Linked DNA regions of Jeotgalibacillus aurantiacus. The protein of the gene in region 1 interacts with the protein of each later gene in a pairwise test. Links are inferred from orthologs where the notes say so. Each region holds a gene or a part of one and is shown in the gene's direction. Other genes may lie near its edges. The genes, in order: recA and H7968_RS03160.

The links.
Region 2: the proteins of recA (region 1) and H7968_RS03160 interact in binary tests that used the Bacillus subtilis proteins (3 or more experiments, as listed by UniProt). The link is inferred for Jeotgalibacillus aurantiacus from one-to-one orthologs.

The regions. Positions count from the first base shown.
Region 1 is NZ_JACNMS010000002.1:435,514-438,802, reverse strand. The notes cover bases 49-3,005. They hold recA (recombinase RecA), read left to right. Parts: upstream 49-983; coding sequence 984-2,027; downstream 2,028-3,005. Other genes in these bases: rny (ribonuclease Y), read left to right, coding at 2,269-3,005; H7968_RS07005 (competence/damage-inducible protein A), read left to right, coding at 49-771. Also shown: more of H7968_RS07005, read left to right, coding at 1-48; more of rny, read left to right, coding at 3,006-3,289. UniProt on the Bacillus subtilis protein: Multifunctional protein involved in homologous recombination, DNA repair and competence.
Region 2 is NZ_JACNMS010000001.1:670,806-674,089, reverse strand. Bases 103-3,054 are described here. They hold H7968_RS03160 (YveK family protein), read left to right. Parts: upstream 103-1,172; coding sequence 1,173-1,937; downstream 1,938-3,054. Other genes in these bases: H7968_RS03150 (nucleoside-diphosphate sugar epimerase/dehydratase), read left to right, coding at 2,823-3,054; H7968_RS03155 (CpsD/CapB family tyrosine-protein kinase), read left to right, coding at 1,903-2,562; H7968_RS03165 (hypothetical protein), read left to right, coding at 449-811; H7968_RS03170 (hypothetical protein), read left to right, coding at 242-379. In the rest of the region: H7968_RS03175 (right-handed parallel beta-helix repeat-containing protein), read left to right, coding at 1-97; more of H7968_RS03150, read left to right, coding at 3,055-3,284. UniProt on the Bacillus subtilis protein: Required for YwqD kinase activity. May bring YwqD and its substrates into contact. Probably involved in the regulation of capsular polysaccharide biosynthesis.

The DNA.
Region 1 (3,289 bases):
AAGCCAATGCTGACTGATCAGTTACTTCCTTATTTGCTGCGAAAGAGATCAAACAGTCAAACGATTTATTCAAGGGTTTTAAGATTTTTTGGTATAGGAGAAGCAGAGCTTGAGACCATGGTTGAGGATCTGATGAGTGGGACAAACCCAACCGTAGCACCACTTGCTTCAGACGGGGAGGTCACACTACGTCTGACGGCTGCTGAAGAGACCAGGGAAAAAGCTGAAGCACTTGTAAACCAGCTTGAAGAGATCATACGCAACAGACCTTGCGGCAAACATATTTATGGTTATGACGATGAGTCGCTGAAAAGCAAAGTGGCGGCACTGTTAAAACATAAAAATTTGTCAATCGCTTCGGCAGAAAGTCTGACTGCTGGTTTGTTTGCCTCTGAGTTAGCGACTGTTGCAGGGATCAGCAGCTCATTAAAAGGATCGGCTGTTGTCTATAGCCCTGACGCCAAACAGTCTGTTCTGAAAGTATCAGCGGAGACTATATCATCTCATGGTACCGTCAGTCAGCAATGTGCAGAGGAAATGGCAGTTCATGTTATGAGTCTTTTTGATGCAGATATTGGAATCGGTTTTACCGGTGTTGCAGGACCCGGACCTTTTGAAGGGAAAGAGGAAGGGACAGTGTGGATCAGTTTAGCCAGCCGTGACGGCAGACTGAACTCAAAGCAGCTGCATCTTCAGGGCGAGCGGAATTTTAAAAGAATTAGAGCTGTTAAGCATGGATTATTTGAACTGATCCGTTTTATCAATAGATAAATAATTACCGTATGAACATCGATCATTTATTGCTGTTCATACGGTATTTCTTTTTATAAAGTTTATAAAACGCCGATTCAAATTGAAAATGATGTAAATAAAAAAAGCGAATAAATGTTCGCTTTTTGCTTGTTATTCTTCCAAATAAAGAGTATAGTATAGTTAGGTTATGAGACACCGGTTACGGTGTTTATATTAAAGGAGGAATTAATGTGAGTGATCGTCAGGCAGCACTTGATATGGCTCTTAAACAAATAGAAAAGCAATTCGGTAAAGGTTCCATTATGAAGCTAGGGGAACAGACAGACCGCAAAATTTCCACGGTTTCCAGCGGCTCAATCGCCCTTGATGCAGCGCTTGGAGTTGGCGGATATCCACGTGGCCGCGTGATTGAAATATACGGCCCTGAAAGCTCAGGTAAAACCACGGTTGCCCTTCATGCGATTGCTGAAGTACAGGCAAATGGCGGACAGGCAGCATTCATTGATGCTGAACATGCGCTGGACCCTGTCTACGCTTCAAAGCTCGGCGTTAACATAGATGAGCTGCTTCTGTCACAGCCGGATACAGGTGAACAGGCACTTGAAATTGCTGAAGCACTTGTTCGAAGCGGAGCAGTTGAAATTATTATTATTGACTCAGTTGCAGCACTTGTTCCTAAAGCGGAAATCGAGGGGGAAATGGGAGACTCCCATGTCGGTCTTCAGGCCCGACTTATGTCTCAGGCGCTCAGAAAGCTGTCAGGTGCCATCAGCAAGTCAAATACAATTGCTATTTTCATTAATCAGATTCGTGAAAAGGTTGGTGTTATGTTCGGGAGCCCTGAAACGACTCCTGGTGGCCGTGCCCTTAAATTCTATTCATCTGTAAGACTGGATGTGCGCCGTGCAGAAACGTTGAAGCAGGGTAACGATATGGTAGGGAATAAAACACGGATTAAAGTCGTGAAAAATAAGGTAGCACCTCCTTTCCGAACAGCCGAAGTGGATATTATGTACGGTGAAGGAATTTCAAAAGAGGGTGAAATCATTGACCTTGGTGCCGACGCGGATATCATCCAAAAGAGTGGGTCATGGTATTCCTACAATGGAGACCGTCTTGGTCAGGGCCGTGAGAATTCAAAGCAGTTCCTGAAGGAAAATCCTGAGCTTCGCCAGGAAATCATGCTGAAGATCCGTGAGCACCACGGCATGGATGAAGTAAAAACAGCACCACCTGAAACAGAAGAGGATAACCTGAGCCTGCTTGAGGATTAATAGGTGAAAATAACCAGAAAAGCAAAGAAAAGCTCTTTGCTTTTTTGGTATATACATAATTATAGAAGGGAAGTTTCTGCCAGCCTACTTGACAATGTATTTTCACAGACTTAAAATTAACATTGTATATTTTTCAATTTTTTTAATTGATAAGTAAATTGCCCCGGACTGATACGAAATTTTATTATTAGCCCAAAAAGGCAAGATTGAAACATTTTAATAGCAAGAGGAGGTGAATACGATGGAACCAATCGAAATCACCTTCATTTTGGCTGGCATTATCGTCGGTGTGATTGTTGGGTATTTGATTCACAAATTCATGATGGATGCTAAAGTTGGCGGTGCAAAAGGCACTGTGGAACAAATTCTTGAAAATGGAAAAAGGGAAGCAGAGGCACTAAAGAAAGAAGCACTGCTGGAAGCGAAGGATGAAAATCATAAGCTTCGATCAGAAATGGAAGCGGAACTTCGTGAACGAAGAAATGAGCTTCAAAAACAGGAAAACCGCCTGTTACAGCGGGAAGAAAATCTTGACCGTAAAGACGACTCTCTAAACAAACGTGAATCAATGCAGGAGCGTAAAGAGCAGTCTTTACATGAACGACAACAACATATTGAAGAGATGGAAAGCAAAGTGGAGGAGATGGTTCGTCAACAGGATCTCGAGCTTGAGCGGGTATCCGGATTAACCCGGGAAGAAGCAAAAGCAATTATTCTTGATCAGGTGGAAAAAGAACTTTCACAGGACATTGCAATCATGGTTAAAGAGCAGGAACACCGTGCAAAGGAAGAGTCTGAAAAGAAAGCACGGGAACTGCTTTCACTCGCTATCCAGCGTTGTGCAGCTGACCATGTTGCCGAAACAACTGTTTCTGTCGTAAACCTGCCTAATGATGAGATGAAAGGTCGCATCATAGGTCGGGAAGGAAGAAATATCAGAACGCTAGAAACCCTGACTGGAATTGATTTAATTATCGATGATACGCCGGAAGCTGTTATCCTTTCCGGATTCGATCCAATCAGACGTGAAACAGCAAGAATTGCGCTTGAAAAACTTGTGCAGGACGGAAGAATCCACCCTGCAAGAATCGAAGAAATGGTAGACAAGGCACGCCGTGAAGTTGATGAGCACATCCGGGAGATCGGTGAACAGACAACGTTTGACGTTGGTGCGCACGGGTTACACCCTGATCTCATCAAAATTCTTGGCCGCCTGAAGTACCGTACAAGCTATGGACAGAATGTACTGAAACATTCAACAG
Region 2 (3,284 bases), on another replicon or contig:
GAAAAATGCCGGAACAGATGCTCCAGCGTATCGATTGGAAAATGTCAAAGTAGAAAATGCCCTGGTGAAACTTCACTCAAAACATCAGATCCAGTAAAATAAGCAACTTAAAGAAGTCAGGTAGAAATATCTGGCTTTTTTGAGCTATTCCAAGTGTGATGTCATTTGACATTATTTTAAAATATATGGTAAATTTACATAGTTCTTTATAAAGAACAACCTGAGTGCGAGGAGGGTTACCATGAAAGAAAAATGGCATTCGCTGCATCTGGAGAACTTGGACGTTTCATTGAAAATGAACTTTTTTGATTATGGTGGGGGAGATCATGGTGGAAAAGATGATGACTGTGAGGATGATGTATCCGGAGCGTCATCATAGAATGTAAATGAGCAAGAATCGGCTGAAGGGTATGCTCCTTCAGCTTTTTCTAACAAGAAGTGATCTGATATGTTTAAGCACGTTTCAACAATGGAGGAAGGAAAAATATTTAAAGATATCTGGGAGCATACAATTAATAAGAATCATTGGCTCGATGCCCCCTATCGTAAAGAGTCTATCCGTTATTTAATATATGATCGTAAATACAAAAAGCCCATTGGCACAGTTGAATTTACTCCTGCATCAATTATACCAATCGAAACCTTATCCAAGCGGTACAGAACAGACAATATTCAAATAGAGACATTATGGGAAGTGGATCGATTATCTCTATTACGAGATTATCAGAGAAAAGGTAAAATGACATATATTTTTATCAGATATTCCGTGAACACTATCAAACATACTTTCCGGAAGGCTATATCGGCTTAATGGAGAACAAATTTTTTCATCGTGCAAAACGATTTCTAGGAGAAGATTTAAAGGTAACAGGATCAACCTGGATGGTCCGACAACAAAACTGGTTCCTGTGTATTTCCCTGTCAGATCGGTAGCCGGTACTAAAAGAAATGTGTACCTTATAAAGATTTATTTTTATTCCTTAAACACACAATATAAAAAATTTATTCTCCACTGGTCAGGAGTTAAAAAAGCAAAAAAAACAGGTTGACATGTTCTTTATAAAGAACTAAAATAAAGAAGACACTTGAATTATTTTTTAAAACAAAAGTCCCTGTTCCTCGCATAGGGATCTTATTTTTACACTGCATGTTCTTTATAAAGAATAAAATGAATGAAGAGGGTGAACACAGTGAAAGGCAAAGGAGTAAGTTCCTATACGCCAGGATCCAGAGATATAAACTTAATGGAATATGTAAAAGTGATTAAGAAAAGGTTAATCCTCATTTTACTCTTAACAATTTTGTTAGGTGGAATGGCTTACTACTATAATAATTTGACTTATTCACCAATGTTTCAAACATCAACGAGGGTTATTTTGACGTCTCCTGATGTTCCTATGGAAACTTTAATGGTGATGTTAAAAGACCCTACAGTTATGACTCAGGTTGCTCTAGATATTGGAATTGAACGTTCTCCTCAGGCACTCGCTTCTCAGGTGACAGTTGAAAGATTAGAGGAATCTCAGGTTGTCAGTATAACAGTAGCAGATTCTGATCCTCAGATTGCTGCAGACATTGCCAATGCAACAGCTTTGAATTTCAAAGAAGAAGCAAGAAGCATTCTCGCGTATGAAGGCGTTCAACTACTTACAGAAGCAATGCCAAATTTTAATCCAGTTAATCCTTTGAGTAACCGATTCGTTTATTTGGCTGCAGCAGCGGGTCTTGCACTTGGAATCGGTTTAGCCTTCTTTCTGGATACGCTTGACCGCGCTATTAGAGTTGAGGAGGACGCTGAAGAATTCTTTGGTGTCCCGGTCATAGGATATGTACCGGATGCGAGAAAGAAAAAAGTGTTAAAGCAACCAAGAAAAAAAGCAGTCGAAATAAGGGGTGAGCAGATTGAAATTACGAAAAAGGCAGCAGACCACAGCTGATAAAAAACGAAGTGTTTACACTTATACACATCCTGACTCTGCGCTTGCTGATGAATTTCATACGATACGGACCAATATTAAATTTCTGATGACCGATCAGCCAATGAAAATATTTGTTCTTACTTCTTCAACCAAAGGGGAAGGAAAGTCTACAGCAGCGGTAAACCTGGCTACTTTATTATCTCAACAAAAAGAAAGAGTACTTCTCATTGATGCTAATTTGAGAAAGCCGGTCATTCACCAGTATTTTCATCTGGACAACCATCACGGCCTCACCACTGTCTTAAAATCCAGGCGGTCTCTAGCTGAAGTAATGCATAAAGGAGAAATCAGCAGGCTGGATATTCTCACAAGCGGACCGGACGAATATAATCCAGCTGAACTGTTAGGCAGTGAGCAGATGAAACAACTGCTTGATAAAGTCTCAAAAGAATATGATGCCATTATTATTGATGCCCCTAATGTACTTGATTACACAGAAACCCGGATTTTAACTAACCTTGCAGATGGCGTTCTGCTCGTTGTCAGAAGAGGAAAGGTTATCTTTCAGGATGCGCTGGAAGTCAAAAGGATTCTGAATCTGGCACATGCAAATGTGATAGGTGCCATTATGAATGAGCGATGAATTTTTTTGAATAAATTGTTCTTTATTAAGAATTATGTTGTAACGGAAGAAATAACAGTGATGTCTCCTGACTGTTATCAATGGAGGCACTCGATCATGCTGTGGGTTGAAACACACCTTAGACGCAAGTCGTCGTTGGCATGGAGTGAGGGTGGGTTAAATGCCCGATTTATTTCAATTTATAAATATAAAAATAGAAGGATAGTGTGATGATCCGGTCATTATCCTTCTATTTTTATGGACGGGAAAGGAGGAATAGTATGTCTTATAAACAGAGACTTTCACTGTTTATATTAGTTGATACGACCATTGTTTTAATGTCAGTATTCTTCAGTGGTTTTTTGGTGAATGCCAGTATTGAAGTGCTGACGGCACCTATCGTATTAACAGCTGTGGTTCTTGTAAGCGGTCACTTAATCTTTTCATTTCGTTACCATTTGTATAAGAAAGCTTGGGAATATGCCAGTATTGGTGAACTTTCTGCGATATGTAAAACTGTATTTTTTTCAGTCATTTTGGCTGGGGGGATACAGCAATTTGTGTTTCAGGAAATGTTTTTCAGAATGCTTGCAGTGACTTTGTTACTTCACTTGTTTTTTATCGGTGGTTCAAGGTTTGCTTGGAGATTGTTTCGTGATCGTGTCATTCGCCGACATGATGATAAAAAACGGACGTTAATCATCGGAGCAGGCTCAGCAGGTACAATGATCGCAAGACAGCTT